DNA from 2 places in the Streptomyces sp. NPDC101490 genome. Region 1 is predicted to be linked to the other one. Evidence: riboswitches for the same ligand, from Rfam matches in the RefSeq annotation. Region 1 holds a riboswitch; the other holds the start of a gene.
The links. Region 1 has a riboswitch for glycine ahead of gcvT (glycine cleavage system aminomethyltransferase GcvT). Riboswitches for the same ligand answer to the same signal wherever they lie in the genome.
Positions count from the first base shown of each region.

Region 2: linked by a shared signal. The riboswitch ahead of gcvP (aminomethyl-transferring glycine dehydrogenase) and the one ahead of gcvT (glycine cleavage system aminomethyltransferase GcvT) in region 1 are both predicted to bind glycine.

Region 1 is NZ_JBIWNI010000018.1:81,868-89,377, forward strand. Features, by position in the region: gene ACIRQY_RS26705 (ABC transporter permease) at 1-495, opposite strand, end outside; gene ACIRQY_RS26710 (enhanced serine sensitivity protein SseB C-terminal domain-containing protein) at 860-1,651, opposite strand; gene ACIRQY_RS26715 (enhanced serine sensitivity protein SseB) at 1,791-2,531, opposite strand; gene ACIRQY_RS26720 (AAA family ATPase) at 2,898-3,557, opposite strand; glycine riboswitch at 3,728-3,825, shown strand; gene gcvT (glycine cleavage system aminomethyltransferase GcvT) at 3,999-5,132, shown strand; gene gcvH (glycine cleavage system protein GcvH) at 5,210-5,590, shown strand; gene glyA (serine hydroxymethyltransferase) at 5,623-6,891, shown strand; gene ACIRQY_RS26740 (L-serine ammonia-lyase) at 7,050-7,510, shown strand, end outside.
Region 2 is NZ_JBIWNI010000038.1:20,881-28,390, reverse strand. Features, by position in the region: gene ACIRQY_RS34295 (bifunctional nuclease family protein) at 1-412, shown strand, start outside; gene ACIRQY_RS34290 (MerR family transcriptional regulator) at 605-1,228, shown strand; gene ACIRQY_RS34285 (DNA polymerase IV) at 1,390-2,811, shown strand; gene ACIRQY_RS34280 (PRC-barrel domain-containing protein) at 2,972-3,337, opposite strand; glycine riboswitch at 3,451-3,550, shown strand; gene gcvP (aminomethyl-transferring glycine dehydrogenase) at 3,728-6,613, shown strand; gene ACIRQY_RS34270 (DUF5999 family protein) at 6,773-6,964, opposite strand; gene ACIRQY_RS34265 (hypothetical protein) at 7,299-7,510, opposite strand, start outside.

The DNA.
Region 1 (7,510 bases):
GAAGGCGAGCATCACGTCCATGACGCGGCTGAGCACGGCGTCGACCCAGCCGCCGAAGTAGCCGGCGACGATGCCGAGGACGGTGCCGAGGGCCACCGCGAAGACCGCGGCGAGGAAGGCGACGAGCAGCGAGATCCGGGCGCCGTAGACGATGCGGCTGAAGACGTCGCGGCCGTTGACCGGCTCGACCCCGAGGAGGAAGTCGGAGCTGATGCCGCCCCAGGCGCCGGTCGGGGTGCCGAAGAGCGGGTCGATCTGGTCCTCGTGGAACTCGTCGGGCGGGTGGCCGAGGAGGCCGACGATGAGCGGGGCGAAGACCGCCACCAGGACGAGGAAGACGACGACGAAGGCGCCCGCGAGGGCCAGCTTGTCGCGCTTGAGACGGGTCCAGGCGATCTTCCAGGGCGAACGGCCCTCGATGACCTTGGCTTCGGGCGGGGCGTCGACGGCGGCGGTCGGCTCGCCCGCACTCGTCTCGCGCAGTGGTGCCGTCATCGTGGTGAGGACCCCTCTCGGCCGCCGGTAGCCGGCCCTTGCCCGCCGCGGGTGGCGGCTCGGTGGAACAACCTGCTGGGCATGGGCTCGGAAGGGAGCTGAACGCCCGGTGTTCCGGGGAGTCTTCAACGCGCTCGGGATCACCCGCCAGCCCTGACGAGCAATGTTTGCTCAAACGTGATGCGGTGCTGCGACTTCCGTTATCCGGACGTCAGGATCACCTGAGCGGACCATCTCGGGGCCTCTTCCCCCCAATCGGACATGTCAGCTCAACCATGCTTTCAGCTGGCGCAATTGGGACGAAAGAAGGCCTCCGGAGCGAACTCCGGAGGCCGGTGGGGCGGGACGCGTCGCGTGGTGCGTCTCAGTATCCGGACGGCGCCGGGGGCGGGTAGCCGTATCCGTGGACGGGGGCGGGACCCTGGCCCGCGTGGGCCTCGCGGTCGTAGAAGGGGCGTCCGTTCGCCCGCAGCCAGAGCGCCACCGGGTCGTAGGCGTCGGAGAGCGCGACCGTGGAGACGGGCAGCCCCTCGGGCACGGTGCCGATCGACTGGCGCATCATCGCGCGGACCGTGTCGACGGCCGCGGCCGACCCGTCGTACAGGTCGAGACCGATGACGAGGTACGGGGAGCCGAGCGCGGGCTGCACCCAGCCCCGGCGCAGTGCCCGGACGGCCGGGGTGCGGTGGGCGTTCTGGGTGAGCTGGGCGTAGAACTGCGGCATCTCCAGGGTGGGTTCGGCGATCCGGAGCGGTCCGGCGGGCATCCGGTCGAGTCCGGTGGCGATCCGGCGCAGATCGGCCCAGGGGATGCCGACGCCGCCGCCGGGGGCGTGCGGATTCAGCCAGACTCCCCAGCGGTCGGGGTAGAGGGCGCGGGCGATCTCCCGGCCGGTGACGAGCTCGTGGGCGCGGTGCCAGCCGGAGGCGGCCAGCTCCCGGTCGGAGGTGACGCAGGGCGCGTAGCCGTGGCCGTCCACCTCCATGTTCCCGTACTGGGCGTCGGCCGATCCCGGCGTGCCGTGCCAGAGCAGTATCCGCAGCTCGCCGTCGGCGAGGGCGTGCAGCAGCTGCTCGTACGCGTCGTAGCGTCCGGGTGCCACCTGGCGCAGCATGTGCTCGATCCGTTCGGCCGAGGCGGTGCCTGACGCGCTCACCCTGGTTCCCGCCCCTCTTCCGTCACCACGTCGGTCGTGCGTATGTCCTGCGGCCGTCCGCGTCGTGCGAAGTCCGGCCGTGCGAAGTCCGGCCGCGCGAAGTCCGGCCGTGAGAAGTTCAGCTTAAACAGCCCGTCCGTCACACGGCGGCGCGCTGGTAGAAGGGGCGGACCCGCTCCAGCATCCAGTCGCCGACCGGGTCCTGCGCCATGTCGAGCAGGATGAGGTTGACCGGCCAGGCCACCTCGACGCGGCCGAGGGCGCGGCCGAGGGCGTCCAGGGGCGCGTTGCGGTCGACGCCGTCCCAGCCGACGAGCTGGACGCCGACGAAAAGGGCGGGTTCGGTGCCCTCGACGCTGGCGAGGGCGCGGCGGGCGGAGACGACGACCCCGGTGGCCTCGAACTCGGCGGAGGCGGCGGAGAGGAAGTCGACGGGGTCGTCCTGCCAGTCGGGCTCGAAGAGGCGGACCCGGCCGCCCGCGGCGGGGCCGTCGAGCGGGGTGCGGCCGGTCCGGCAGAGTTCGGCGACGGCGGGCGGGGGCAGCGGGACGCCGACGGTGCCGCCGGGGTTCACCGCGATGCCGAGCTGCGGGGGCAGACCCCGGGCGAACTCGCGGGCGGGGGCGACGGTGAAGGACATGTGGCTGCCGACACAGGCGAGGAACTGCTGTTCGGAGCTGAAGACGGGGACGTAGGCCGCACCGTCGATCTCCAGGGTGGGCAGGTCGAGGTCGGCGCTCTCGGGGCCGCCGCCGTTGGGCAGCGGCACCCAGACGGGGCTGCGGCCGAGGACCTCGACCAGGCGGGCTCCGGCCCCGGGATTGCCGAGTGAGGCGGCAAGGACCTCTTCGAGCTCGTTGCCCGGCCACGTCACGTCCACGGTCCCGTTTCCCCTTCTCGCCGCCAGGGCTCCGCCGTGCCGGCGGGCCCGCCAGCACCCTAACGCCGCCCTTGTGGCGCCGTGGCCCAAAGGGTACGGAACGTGGGGGCGGTGGGACACGGGCGACGGCCGGAGGGACCCGGGGAGGGGGGCCGGGGGCCGGGCCCGGGGGACAGGACGCCGGGACGCGGACGGGTGGACGGCGGACGGACCGGAGCCGGAGCCGGAAGCAACGGCCGAGCCGCGCCCCGGTAACGGACCGGTCAGGCACCGGCACTCACCAGCAGCAGCACCAGGAGCACCAGGAGCACCAGGAGCCTCCCGGAGGCGCCCCCAGGGACGCCCCCGGGGGCGCGGGCGGTCGCTTCAGACGGCCTCCCCGAAGCCGATCCTGCGGAGCGCGTCGGCGGCGTCCCGGTCGAGCAGGGTCACGGAGGCGCAGCCGTGCGGGAGGCGGCCGGACTCGGCGGAGGTGACGAGCCGGGTGACGGCCCGCCGGTGCCGGGCGAAGGCGTACGAGGAGACGCCCCGGCCCCGGTCGCGCTGTCCGGCGCGGGCGGTGTCGGGGGTGACGTCGAGGAGGACGAGGTGGAGGGCGCGGCCCCGGCGGCGGGCCTCGCGGGCGAGCCAGCCGCGCACCCAGGACTGGGTGCCGCAGTCGTGGACGATCACGCCACCGCCGGAGCGCAGGGCGGTGCGGAGTCCCGCGTAGTGCGCGAGGCGGACCAGCGGGCGGTAGACGGCGTACGGCAGCAGGCGGGGCATCCGGGCCTCCCAGCGCTCCCGGGTGTCCTGGGAGTCGATGCCGCTGCCCTCGGCGGCGCGCTTCATGAGGGTGGACTTGCCGCTGCCGGGCAGCCCGGAGACGACGACGAGGTCGCCCGCCGCGAAGGTGAGGGCGCGGGGGCCCCGGCCGCCGCGCTCGCGCAGGTCCCGCAGGAGCCGGACCCTCCGGGTCCGGGCGCGGGCCCGCTGTGACGGTATTCCGGTACTCGGAGCGTATGCGCCGGTGTGCTGGAACCTCATCGCTTCTCCCCCCTGCCGGGTCTCAAGGAGACCCTTGCCCATGAAGTGTAAAGAACTGGTAATGAGGCACAAGCGATTTGCCGCGCCGGACACGCGTGCAATGATGTGCCCGCCGGGCGGGCCGTCGCCCCACAGCGCACCGCCGCCCTTACAACCGCATACCGGCCGTTCGAATCCGCGCGGGAGAGTTCCGGACGCCTCGGCGTCCGGGCGCCGAAGGAGCAAGACCCTCCCTTGAATCTCTCAGGCCCCGTACCGCGTGGATGAGGCAGATCTGAAAAGCGGGACACCCTGCCGGTGTCCCCACCCAAGGTGCAAGCCGATCTCTCGGTGACGAGATGCTCTCGGTGAACCTCTCAGGTTCCATGACAGATGGGGAGGACGTCCTCGCCGTCATGTGTTTCGTCACCTATCACGCCCTTGGGACCCGGGAGCCACCCCATGACCTCTGCCCCCCGCCTGACCGCCCTCGATGCCCTGCATCGTTCGCTGGGCGCGACCATGACCGACTTCGCGGGCTGGGACATGCCGCTGCGCTACGGCAGTGAGCGCGAGGAGCACCTCGCGGTCCGCACCCGGGCCGGTCTGTTCGACCTCTCCCACATGGGCGAGATCACCGTCACGGGTCCGCAGGCCGTGGAGCTCCTCGACCACGCCCTGGTCGGCAACATCTCCACGGTGGGTGCCGGGCGCGCCCGGTACACGATGATCTGCCAGGAGGACGGCGGCATCCTCGACGACCTGATCGTCTACCGTCTCGGCCCGGCCGAGGCCCCCGAGTACATGGTCGTCGCCAACGCCTCCAACGCCCAGATCGTGCTCGACGCGCTGGTGGAGCGCTCGGCGGGCTTCGACGCCGAGGTGCGCGACGACCGCGACGCGTACGCCCTGCTGGCGGTGCAGGGCCCGGAGTCCCCCGGCATCCTGAAGTCGCTCACCGACGCCGACCTGGACGGGCTGAAGTACTACGCGGGGCTGCCCGGCACGGTCGCGGGCGTGCCCGCGCTGATCGCCCGGACCGGCTACACCGGCGAGGACGGCTTCGAGCTGTTCCTGAAGCCGGAGCACGCCGAGGGCGTGTGGCGGGCGCTGACCGAGGCGGGCGCCCCGGTCGGGCTGATCCCCTGCGGCCTGTCCTGCCGTGACACGCTCCGCCTGGAGGCGGGCATGCCGCTGTACGGGCACGAGCTGACCACCTCCCTGACGCCCTTCGACGCGGGGCTCGGCCGGGTCGTGAAGTTCGAGAAGACGACCAACGAGGGCCGGTTCGTCGGCCGTGAGGCGCTGGAGAAGGCCGCCGAGCGCGCCGGGGCCACCCCGCCGCGCAAGCTCGTCGGGCTGATCGCCGAGGGCCGCCGGGTCCCGCGCGCCGGTTTCTCCGTCGTCAAGGACGGCGTGGTCATCGGGGAGGTCACCTCCGGCGCCCCGTCCCCGACGCTCGGCAAGCCGATCGCGATGGCGTACGTCGACGCGGCGCACGCCACGCCCGGGACCGAGGGCGTCGGCGTGGACGTCCGCGGCGCCCACGAGCCGTACGAGGTCGTGGCACTGCCGTTCTACAAGCGCCAGAAGTGACGAGTCCGTCTCACTTCTCGTCTCACCCCGCAAGACCCACGTTCATCAGCACTCCCCCGATCCAGGAGAATCAGGCCATGAGCAACCCCCAGCAGCTGCGTTACACCAAGGAGCACGAGTGGCTGTCGGACGCCGTGGACGGCGTCGCGACCGTCGGCATCACCGAGTTCGCCGCCAACGCGCTCGGTGACGTCGTCTACGCCCAGCTTCCCGCTGTCGGCGACACCGTCACCGCGGGCGAGACCTGCGGCGAGCTGGAGTCGACGAAGTCGGTCAGCGACCTGTACTCCCCCGTGACGGGCGAGATCGTCGAGTCCAACCAGGACGTGGTGGACGACCCGTCCCTGGTGAACACGGCTCCGTTCGAGGGTGGCTGGCTGTTCAAGGTGCGTGTCGAGGGCGAGCCGGACGAGCTGCTCACCGCCGACGCGTACGCCGCGTTCTCCGCCGGGAACTGAAGACCGGGCCCGAGACCCTTAGGGATCGATTCATGTCGCTTCTGAACACTCCCCTCCACGAGCTGGACCCGGACGTCGCCGCAGCCGTCGACGCCGAGCTCCGCCGTCAGCAGTCCACCCTCGAAATGATCGCCTCGGAGAACTTCGCTCCGGTCGCCGTCATGGAGGCGCAGGGCTCCGTCCTCACCAACAAGTACGCCGAGGGCTACCCGGGCCGCCGCTACTACGGTGGCTGCGAGCACGTCGACGTCGCCGAGCAGATCGCGATCGACCGGGTCAAGGACCTGTTCGGTGCCGAGTACGCCAATGTGCAGCCGCACTCCGGCGCCTCCGCGAACCAGGCCGCCCTCTTCGCGATCGCCCAGCCCGGCGACACGATCCTCGGCCTGGACCTGGCGCACGGCGGTCACCTGACCCACGGCATGCGCCTGAACTTCTCCGGCAAGCAGTTCGACGTGGTCGCGTACCACGTCGACGAGGCCGGTCTGGTCGACATGGCCGAGGTCGAGCGCCTCGCCAAGGAGCACCGCCCGAAGGTGATCATCGCGGGCTGGTCCGCCTACCCGCGCCAGCTGGACTTCGCCGAGTTCCGCCGGATCGCCGACGAGGTCGAGGCCTACCTGTGGGTCGACATGGCCCACTTCGCGGGTCTGGTCGCCGCCGGTCTGCACCCGAACCCGGTGCCGTACGCGGACGTGGTGACCTCCACCACGCACAAGACGCTCGGCGGCCCGCGCGGCGGCATCATCCTGGCGAAGAAGGCGTTCGCCAAGAAGCTGAACTCCTCGGTCTTCCCCGGTTTCCAGGGCGGCCCGCTGGAGCACGTCATCGCGGCCAAGGCCGTCTCCTTCAAGGTCGCGGCCTCGGAGGAGTTCAAGGAGCGCCAGCAGCGCACCGTGGACGGCGCCCGCGCCCTGGCCGAGCGCCTGGTCCGGGACGACGTCACCGAGCACGGCGTCTCCGTCCTGTCCGGCGGCACGGACGTGCACCTGGTCCTGGTGGACCTGCGCAACTCCGAGCTCGACGGCCAGCAGGCCGAGGACCGTCTCCACGAGGTCGGCATCACGGTCAACCGCAACGCCGTCCCGAACGACCCGCGCCCGCCGATGGTCACCTCCGGTCTGCGCATCGGCACGCCCGCGCTCGCCACCCGCGGCTTCGGCGCCGAGGACTTCACCGAGGTCGCCGACATCATCGCGGAGTCCCTGAAGCCCGGCTTCGACAGCGAGAAGGCCGAGGCCCTCAAGGCCCGGGTGACCGCCCTGGCGGACAAGCACCCGCTGTACCCCGGCCTGAAGTAGTTTCGTACCCTTTCGTTCGTACGAATCTTCGGGGCACCGCGCACACTGGACCGTGAGCGCGGTGCCCCACTCCATGTCCCCGTACGCCCCCTTTTTCCCGCGCTTCTCTGCTCCACCCCGGCAGACAACGGCGTCTAGCCCTCCCAAGGAGTCCTTCCGTGGCCATCTCGGTCTTCGACCTGTTCTCGATCGGCATCGGCCCGTCGAGCTCCCACACGGTGGGGCCGATGCGCGCGGCCCGGATGTTCGCCCGCCGGCTGAAGAACGAGGGCCTGCTCTCCCACACCGCCTCCGTACGGGCCGAGCTGTACGGCTCCCTCGGCGCGACCGGCCACGGCCACGGCACCCCCAAGGCCGTCCTCCTCGGTCTGGAGGGCAACTCGCCGCGCACCGTCGACGTCGAACACGCTGACGAGGAATTCGAACGGATCAAGAGCAGCGGCCGGATCAACCTGCTCGGCGCCCACGAGGTCCCCTTCGACTTCGACGCCGACCTGATCCTGCACCGGCGCAAGGCGCTGCCGTACCACGCCAACGGGATGACGGTCTTCGCGTACGACTCCGAGGGCGGCCTCGTCCTGGAGAAGACGTACTACTCGGTGGGCGGCGGCTTCGTCGT
Region 2 (7,510 bases), on a different contig from region 1:
CCTGCGTGAAGTGGGAGGCGATCGGTACCTCCCCATCTGGATCGGACCGGGGGAGGCGACCGCGATCGCCTTCGCCCAGCAGGGGATGGCGCCACCGCGGCCGCTGACGCACGACCTTTTCAAGGACGTGCTGGAGGCCGTGGGACAGGAACTCACCGAAGTGCGCATCACCGACCTGCGCGACGGTGTCTTCTACGCGGAGCTGGTCTTCGCCAGCGGGGTCGAGGTGAGCGCCCGCCCCTCCGACGCGATAGCCCTCGCCCTGAGGACCGGCACGCCGATCTTCGGCAGCGACGGTGTCCTGGACGACGCCGGCATCGCGATCCCGGACGAGCAGGAGGACGAGGTGGAGAAGTTCCGCGAGTTCCTCGACCAGATCTCACCGGAGGATTTCGGGACCAACAGTCAGTGAGGCACGGCGCCGTCGGCACGGGCCGTTCGCGGGGCGCGGACAGGACATTCGAGTAGCCTTTCCCCGAAGAGAGACACGGGAAACCACTCTCAGGGTGATTATCACTCGGCGTGCCGAGTGTGGCGATCGTTGACGCACCCCGAGTGACTGCCTACCTTCGTGTGGGCAGGTCAAGGACGGAGGGTCGGCGTGATGAGCAGCGCGGACGGTACGGCAGGGAGCTCGCCCGGACGCGTGTCCGGGGGGAGCGGTCCGTATCCGCTTCACGGCAGTGCGGGCGACTTCGGTGCGGAGACCGACACGGGGCAGGGCCAGACGGGCGAGGCGGTCGGCTACCGCGGGCCGACGGCCTGCGCAGCGGCCGGGATCACCTACCGGCAGCTGGACTACTGGGCGCGCACCGGGCTCGTGGAGCCGAGCGTGCGGCCCGCGTACGGTTCGGGGACCCAGCGGCTCTACAGCTTCCGTGACGTCGTCGTACTGAAGATCGTCAAGCGTTTCCTCGACACCGGGGTCGCCCTCCAGAACATCCGGGCCACGGTGCAGCACCTGCGCGCGCGGGGCTTCCGGGACCTGGAGCGGATGACGCTCATGAGCGACGGCGCCACGGTGTACGAGTGCTCCTCGCCGGACGAGGTGGTCTCCCTGCTCCAGGGCGGGCAGGGCGTCTTCGGCATCGCCGTCGGTGTGGTGTGGCAGGACGTCGATGCCGCCCTCTCGCAGCTGCACGGGGAGCGGGTCGACACGGGGGAGACCCTCGTCGGGCACAACCCGGGGGACGAGCTGGCGCGGCGCAGACGGGACCGGGCGGTCTGAGCCCCCGCCGAGGGGGCCTGACGGCCCGCTGAGGGCCCGTAGCGGGCCCGGTGAGGCCTCCCCCTGGCGAGGGGGCCCGGCCTCGGCCCTGAGCCCGGCACTCCGGCGGGTGACGCCGCGCCGGAGCCGCGTTGTCAGTGGCGTAGGGCAGCATCGGACGGGTGAGAGCCGCGCCGACGATCCTGCATCTCGACATGGATGCGTTCTTCGCCGCCGCCGAGCAGGCGGCGAAGCCCAGCCTGCGCGGAAAACCGGTGGTCGTGGGCGGGCTCGGGCCCAGGGGCGTGGTCGCGACCGCCTCCTACGAGGCCCGCCGCTTCGGCGTCCACTCGGCGATGCCGATGGGCCAGGCCCGGCGGCTCGCGCCGAACGCCGCCTATCTCGTGCCGCGCTTCGCCTTCTACCGGTCGATCAGCGAACAGGTCATGGAACTGCTCGGACGGCTCTCGCCGCTCGTCGAGCCGCTCAGCCTGGACGAGGCCTTCGTCGACCTGGAGGCGGGGGGCGTCGCCGACGACAGCGCGAGCGCGCGGGCGGCCGGGGAGAAGCTGCGGACCGACATCCTGGCGACGACCGGGCTGGCCGGGTCCGTGGGGCTCGCCGGGTCCAAGATGATCGCGAAGATCGCCTCGGAGGAGGCCAAGCCCGACGGGCTGGTGCTGATCGAGCCCGGTACCGAGCGGGAGCTGCTCGGGCCTCGTGCGGTGCGGATCCTGCCCGGAGTCGGACCGGCGACCGGGGAGCACCTCAGAAGGGCCGGGATGACCACCGTGGCCGATCTCGTGGAGGCGGGCGAGGACGAGCTCGTACGGCTCCTCGGGCGGGCGCACGGGACCTCGCTGCACCGGATGGCCCGGGGGTACGACGACCGGGCCGTGGTGGCCGAGCGGGACGCCAAGTCGGTGTCCGTGGAGGACACCTTCGACGTCGACCTGCACGACCGGGTCCGCATCCGGGTGGAGGCGGAGCGGCTCGCGGAGCGGTGCGTGGGACGGCTGCGGGCCTCGGGCCACTCGGGGCGGACCATCGTCCTCAAGGTCCGGCGGTACGACTTCTCCACCCTGACCCGGTCCGAGACGCTCCGGGGGCCCACCGACGACCCCGGGGTGGTGCGCGAGGCGGTCGGACGGCTCCTCGACGCGGTGGACACGACCGGGGGCGTACGGCTCCTCGGGGTCGGGGTCAGCGGGCTCGCGGACTTCACCCAGGAGGACCTGTTCGCCCAGGCCGAGGCGCGGGCGGAGGCGGAGACCGGGGCGGTGCCGGGGGAGCCGGAGAAGGACGGGGGCGTCGGAGGAGGCGAGGAGGACGGGCCGGGTGCTTCGGGCGCCGGAGCGGGGGCTGCCGGTGGGGACGCCGTCGAGGAGGCGGCCGGGAGCGTGGAGCGGCACTGGGCGCCCGGTCACGACGTACGGCACACGGTGTACGGGCCCGGGTGGGTCCAGGGGAGCGGGGTCGGTCGGGTCACGGTGCGGTTCGAGGAGCCGGGTTCGGCGCCCGGTCGGGTCCGTACGTTCGCCGTGGACGATCCGGACCTGGTGCCGGGGGAGCCGCTGCCGTTGGTGGGACGGGGACCTGAGTGAGGGGTTCGGCTTGAGGAGCTTGAGCGGCTTGGGGGCCTTGGAGGTCTTGTGGGGCGGGTGAGCCCCACGGGAGGGCCGGCGGGATGAGCCGGGTGGGGCGGGAGCGCTCGTACCGGTGGTCCGGGCGCTCCCGGGTCACTCGTACCGACTCAGCGGGGTGTCACGGGCCGTCCTGGCCCGCGAGGCGGCCGAAGTCGGCGTCCGGGGGCGGCGGAGGGAGCGTCATGCTGTAGTGGCGGTAGAGCTGGAGCTCCTGCGCGGGGGAGAGGTGGCGGCCCACCCCGAAGTCCGGGGCGTCCTTGATGAGGGCGCGCTCGTAGGGGATGCGGAGGCCCTCCCCGGTCAGCTCGCTCGGCTCCAGCGGGACGAAGGCGTCCCGGCTGAACAGGCCGGTGCGGACCGCGGCCCATTCCGGCACTCCGGTCGCGTCGTCCAGGTACACCTCGTCCACGGTTCCGATCTTGTGTCCGTTCCGGTCGAACGCCTTGCGGCCGATCAGGCTGCGCGGATCGATATCGGTCTGCACGGTCCCTCCAACTGGTCGCAACTCCTCTACACCCCTACGAAAGTGCACATCTGGGATGTCGGCCACTTGAGCGACGGGAGTCACAACGGCGCTGGTAGGCTGGCCGTGGCTGTCGACCCCGTGCGGGAGAGTCCCCCGGAGAAACCTTCCGGTGGGCGCCGAAGGAGCAAATCCTCCCCGGAATCTCTCAGGCACCTGTACCGCGCGGACGAGGTCACTCTGGAAAGCAGAGCGGTGCCTGACGGCACACGCTCTCACCGACGGTGAAAGCCGGGGTGCCGCGAGGCGTCCCGGTGAAACTCTCAGGTTGACATGACAGAGGGGGAGGCCGTCCGGGTACCCGCGCCGCGGTGCCCCTCGCAGGTCGTGACGACCAGGAGGCCTCCGTACATGACCGCCAACCGCACTCCGCTCTCCGAGCTCGAACAGGGCATCCCGTTCGAGCAGCGGCACATCGGCCCCGACGCCGAGGCGCGTGCCAAGATGCTCGCCCAGGTCGGATACGGCTCGCTCGACGAGCTGACGGCCGCCGCGGTGCCGGACGTCATCAAGAACACCGAGGCGCTGAGCCTGCCGGGCGCGCGCACGGAGGCCGAGGTCCTCGCCGAGCTGCGTGACCTCGCCGACCGCAACCAGGTCCTCGCGCCGATGATCGGCCTCGGCTACTACGGCACCTTCACCCCGCCGGTGATCCTCCGCAACGTCATGGAGAACCCGGCCTGGTACACCGCGTACACGCCGTACCAGCCGGAGATCTCCCAGGGCCGCCTGGAGGCCCTGCTGAACTTCCAGACGGTCGTCGCCGACCTGACCGGCCTGCCCACCTCCGGTGCCTCCCTCCTCGACGAGGGCACCGCCGCCGCCGAGGCCATGGCCCTGTCCCGGCGCGTCGGCAAGGTCAAGAACGGCGTCTTCCTCATCGACGCCGACGCCCTGCCGCAGACCGTCGCCGTCATCCGGACCCGTGCCGAGCCCACCGGCGTCGAGGTCGTCGTCGCCGACCTGAGCGGAGGCATCCCCGCCGAGATCGCCGAGCGCGGTGTCTTCGGCGTACTGCTCCAGTACCCGGGCGCTTCCGGCGCCGTCCGCGACATCAAGGCGGTCGTCGACCAGGCCCACGGGCTCGGCGCGATCGTCACCGTCGCCGCCGACCTGCTCGCGCTCACCCTGCTCACCTCGCCGGGCGAGCTCGGCGCCGACATCGCCGTCGGCACCACCCAGCGCTTCGGCGTCCCGATGGGCTTCGGCGGCCCGCACGCCGGTTACATGGCTGTCCAGGACAAGCACGCCCGCTCCCTGCCCGGCCGTCTGGTCGGCGTCTCCGTCGACGCCGACGGCAACCGCGCCTACCGGCTCGCGCTGCAGACCCGCGAGCAGCACATCCGGCGCGAGAAGGCCACCAGCAACATCTGCACCGCCCAGGTGCTCCTCGCCGTCATGGCGGGCATGTACGCCGTCTACCACGGCCCCGAGGGCCTCCGGGGCATCGCGCGCCGCACCCACCGGTACGCCGCGATCCTCGCCGCGGGCCTCACCGCCGGTGGCGTGGAGCTCACCCAGGGCGCCTTCTTCGACACCCTCACCGCCCGGGTGCCCGGCCGGGCCGACGCGGTCGTGGCCGCCGCCCGCGAGGCCGGGGTCAACCTCCACCGCGCCGACGCCGACCACGTCTCCATGTCCTGCGACGAGACCACCGGGCGCGCCCAGCTCGCCGCCGTGTGGGGCGCGTTCGGCGTGACCGCCGACATAGAGGCCCTGGACGCCGCGACCGAGGACGCGCTGCCCGCCGGGCTGCTGCGCTCCGACGACTACCTGACCCACCCGGTCTTCCGCACGCACCGCTCCGAGACCTCGATGCTGCGCTACCTGCGCAGGCTCGCGGACCGCGACTACGCGCTGGACCGGGGCATGATCCCGCTCGGCTCCTGCACGATGAAGCTGAACGCGACCACCGAGATGGAGGCGGTGACCTGGCCCGAGTTCGGCCAGATGCACCCCTTCGCCCCGGTCGAGCAGGCGCAGGGCTACCTCACGCTCATCACCGAGCTGGAGGAGCGCCTCGCCGAGGTCACCGGCTACGACAAGGTGTCGATCCAGCCGAACGCCGGTTCCCAGGGCGAGCTGGCCGGTCTGCTGGCCGTCCGCGCCTACCACCGCGCCAACGGCGACGAACAGCGCACCGTCTGTCTCATCCCGTCCTCCGCGCACGGCACCAACGCGGCCTCCGCCGTGATGGCCGGCATGAAGGTCGTCGTGGTGAAGACCGCCGACGACGGCGAGGTCGACGTCGAGGACCTGCGCGCCAAGATCACCCAGTACCGCGACGAGCTGTCCGTGCTGATGATCACCTACCCGTCGACGCACGGCGTCTTCGAGGAGCACGTCGCCGACATCTGCGCCGAGGTGCACGACGCCGGTGGCCAGGTGTACGTGGACGGCGCCAACCTCAACGCGCTCGTCGGGCTCGCCAAGCCGGGCCACTTCGGCGGCGACGTCTCGCACCTGAACCTGCACAAGACCTTCTGCATCCCGCACGGCGGCGGCGGCCCCGGCGTCGGCCCGGTCGGCGTCCGCGCCCACCTCGCTCCGTACCTGCCGAACCACCCGCTCCAGCCCACCGCGGGCCCGGAGACCGGTGTCGGCCCGATCTCGGCCGCCCCGTGGGGCTCGGCGGGCATCCTGCCGATCTCCTGGTCGTACGTGCGCCTGATGGGCGGCGAGGGCCTCAAGCGCGCCACCCAGGTCGCGGTGCTCGCGGCGAACTACGTCGCCAAGCGTCTGGAGCCGCACTTCCCGGTGCTCTACACCGGCCCCGCCGGTCTGGTCGCCCACGAGTGCATCGTGGACCTGCGCCCGCTGTCCAAGGCGACGGGCGTCACGGTCGACGACATCGCCAAGCGCCTCATCGACTACGGCTTCCACGCCCCGACGATGTCGTTCCCGGTGGCCGGCACGCTGATGATCGAGCCGACCGAGTCCGAGGACCTCGCCGAGATCGACCGCTTCTGCGACACCATGATCGCGATCCGGGCCGAGATCGAGAAGGTCGCCTCGGGCCAGTGGCCCGCCGAGGACAACCCGCTGCGCAACGCCCCGCACACCGCCTCGGCGCTGGGCGGCGAGTGGAACCACGCCTACAGCCGTGACGAGGCCGTCTTCCCGGCCGGTGTCTCGGCCGCCGACAAGTACTGGCCGCCGGTGCGCCGCATCGACGGCGCGTTCGGCGACCGCAACCTGGTCTGCTCCTGCCCGCCGCTGGACGAGTACGACCACTGAGCACGACGGCGGCCGTGACCACGGCCGCCGGGCAGGACACGAGGGCCGGTCCGGAGAACTCTCCGGGCCGGCCCCGGTCTTTCCCCGCCGTCCCCCACGACCGGCCGGCCTTCGGGCCCTTCCCGTACGGCGGGAGTCCGCGGGCTCAGCCGGCGGTCGTCACCCGACCGTCGTCAGCGGCCGGTGCGGGGCGACGACCCGGCCGTCCGGCAGCAGCTCACCGGTGTCCTCGAAGAGCAGGATGCCGTTGCACAGCAGGCTCCACCCCTGCTCCGGGCGGTGTGCCGTCAGACGGGCCGCCTCGCGATCGGCGGACTCGGCGGTGGGACAGGCAGGCTGGTGCTGGCACATGGGTGAGCTCTCTCGCTGTGTCGTGATGGATGTCCTGCGGCTCGTGGCGCTCATGGCCGCCCCCGTCGGTCGGTTCGGTTCCGGTCCCAGTCTTGCCCCACGGACGGACTTCCGCAGGCATTTCGCGGCAGCTCGTCCTCTCCCGTGAAGACGCGTCACCCGCAGGGGCGGTTCAGCTCAACTGCACCATCTCTTCGGGTGGTTCGGGGTGGTCCCAGTGGGCTAGTCCGTCCGGGAGAAGCGTTCGGCGGGAGCGTTCGGACGGGGGATCCGGACACCCGTGCGCCCCGTGACCCTGGTGGGTCACGGGGCGCACGGGGCACGCGGACAGGGGTCAGGCGGGTGTGGGGGAACCCCGCAGCGGCGGCGGCGCGAGACGGGTGTTCAGGACCGGCAGGAGGTCGGCGACCTGGTAGGCGTGGTGGGCCGCGATCCCCGGCGGGGCGGGGGCCAGCGGCACCATCAGGTCGGCGGCGGCCGGGGTGGTCGCGGTGCCGTGCGTCTCGGGCCCGGCGTGCAGCCACAGGGTCAGCATGTAGAGCTGCG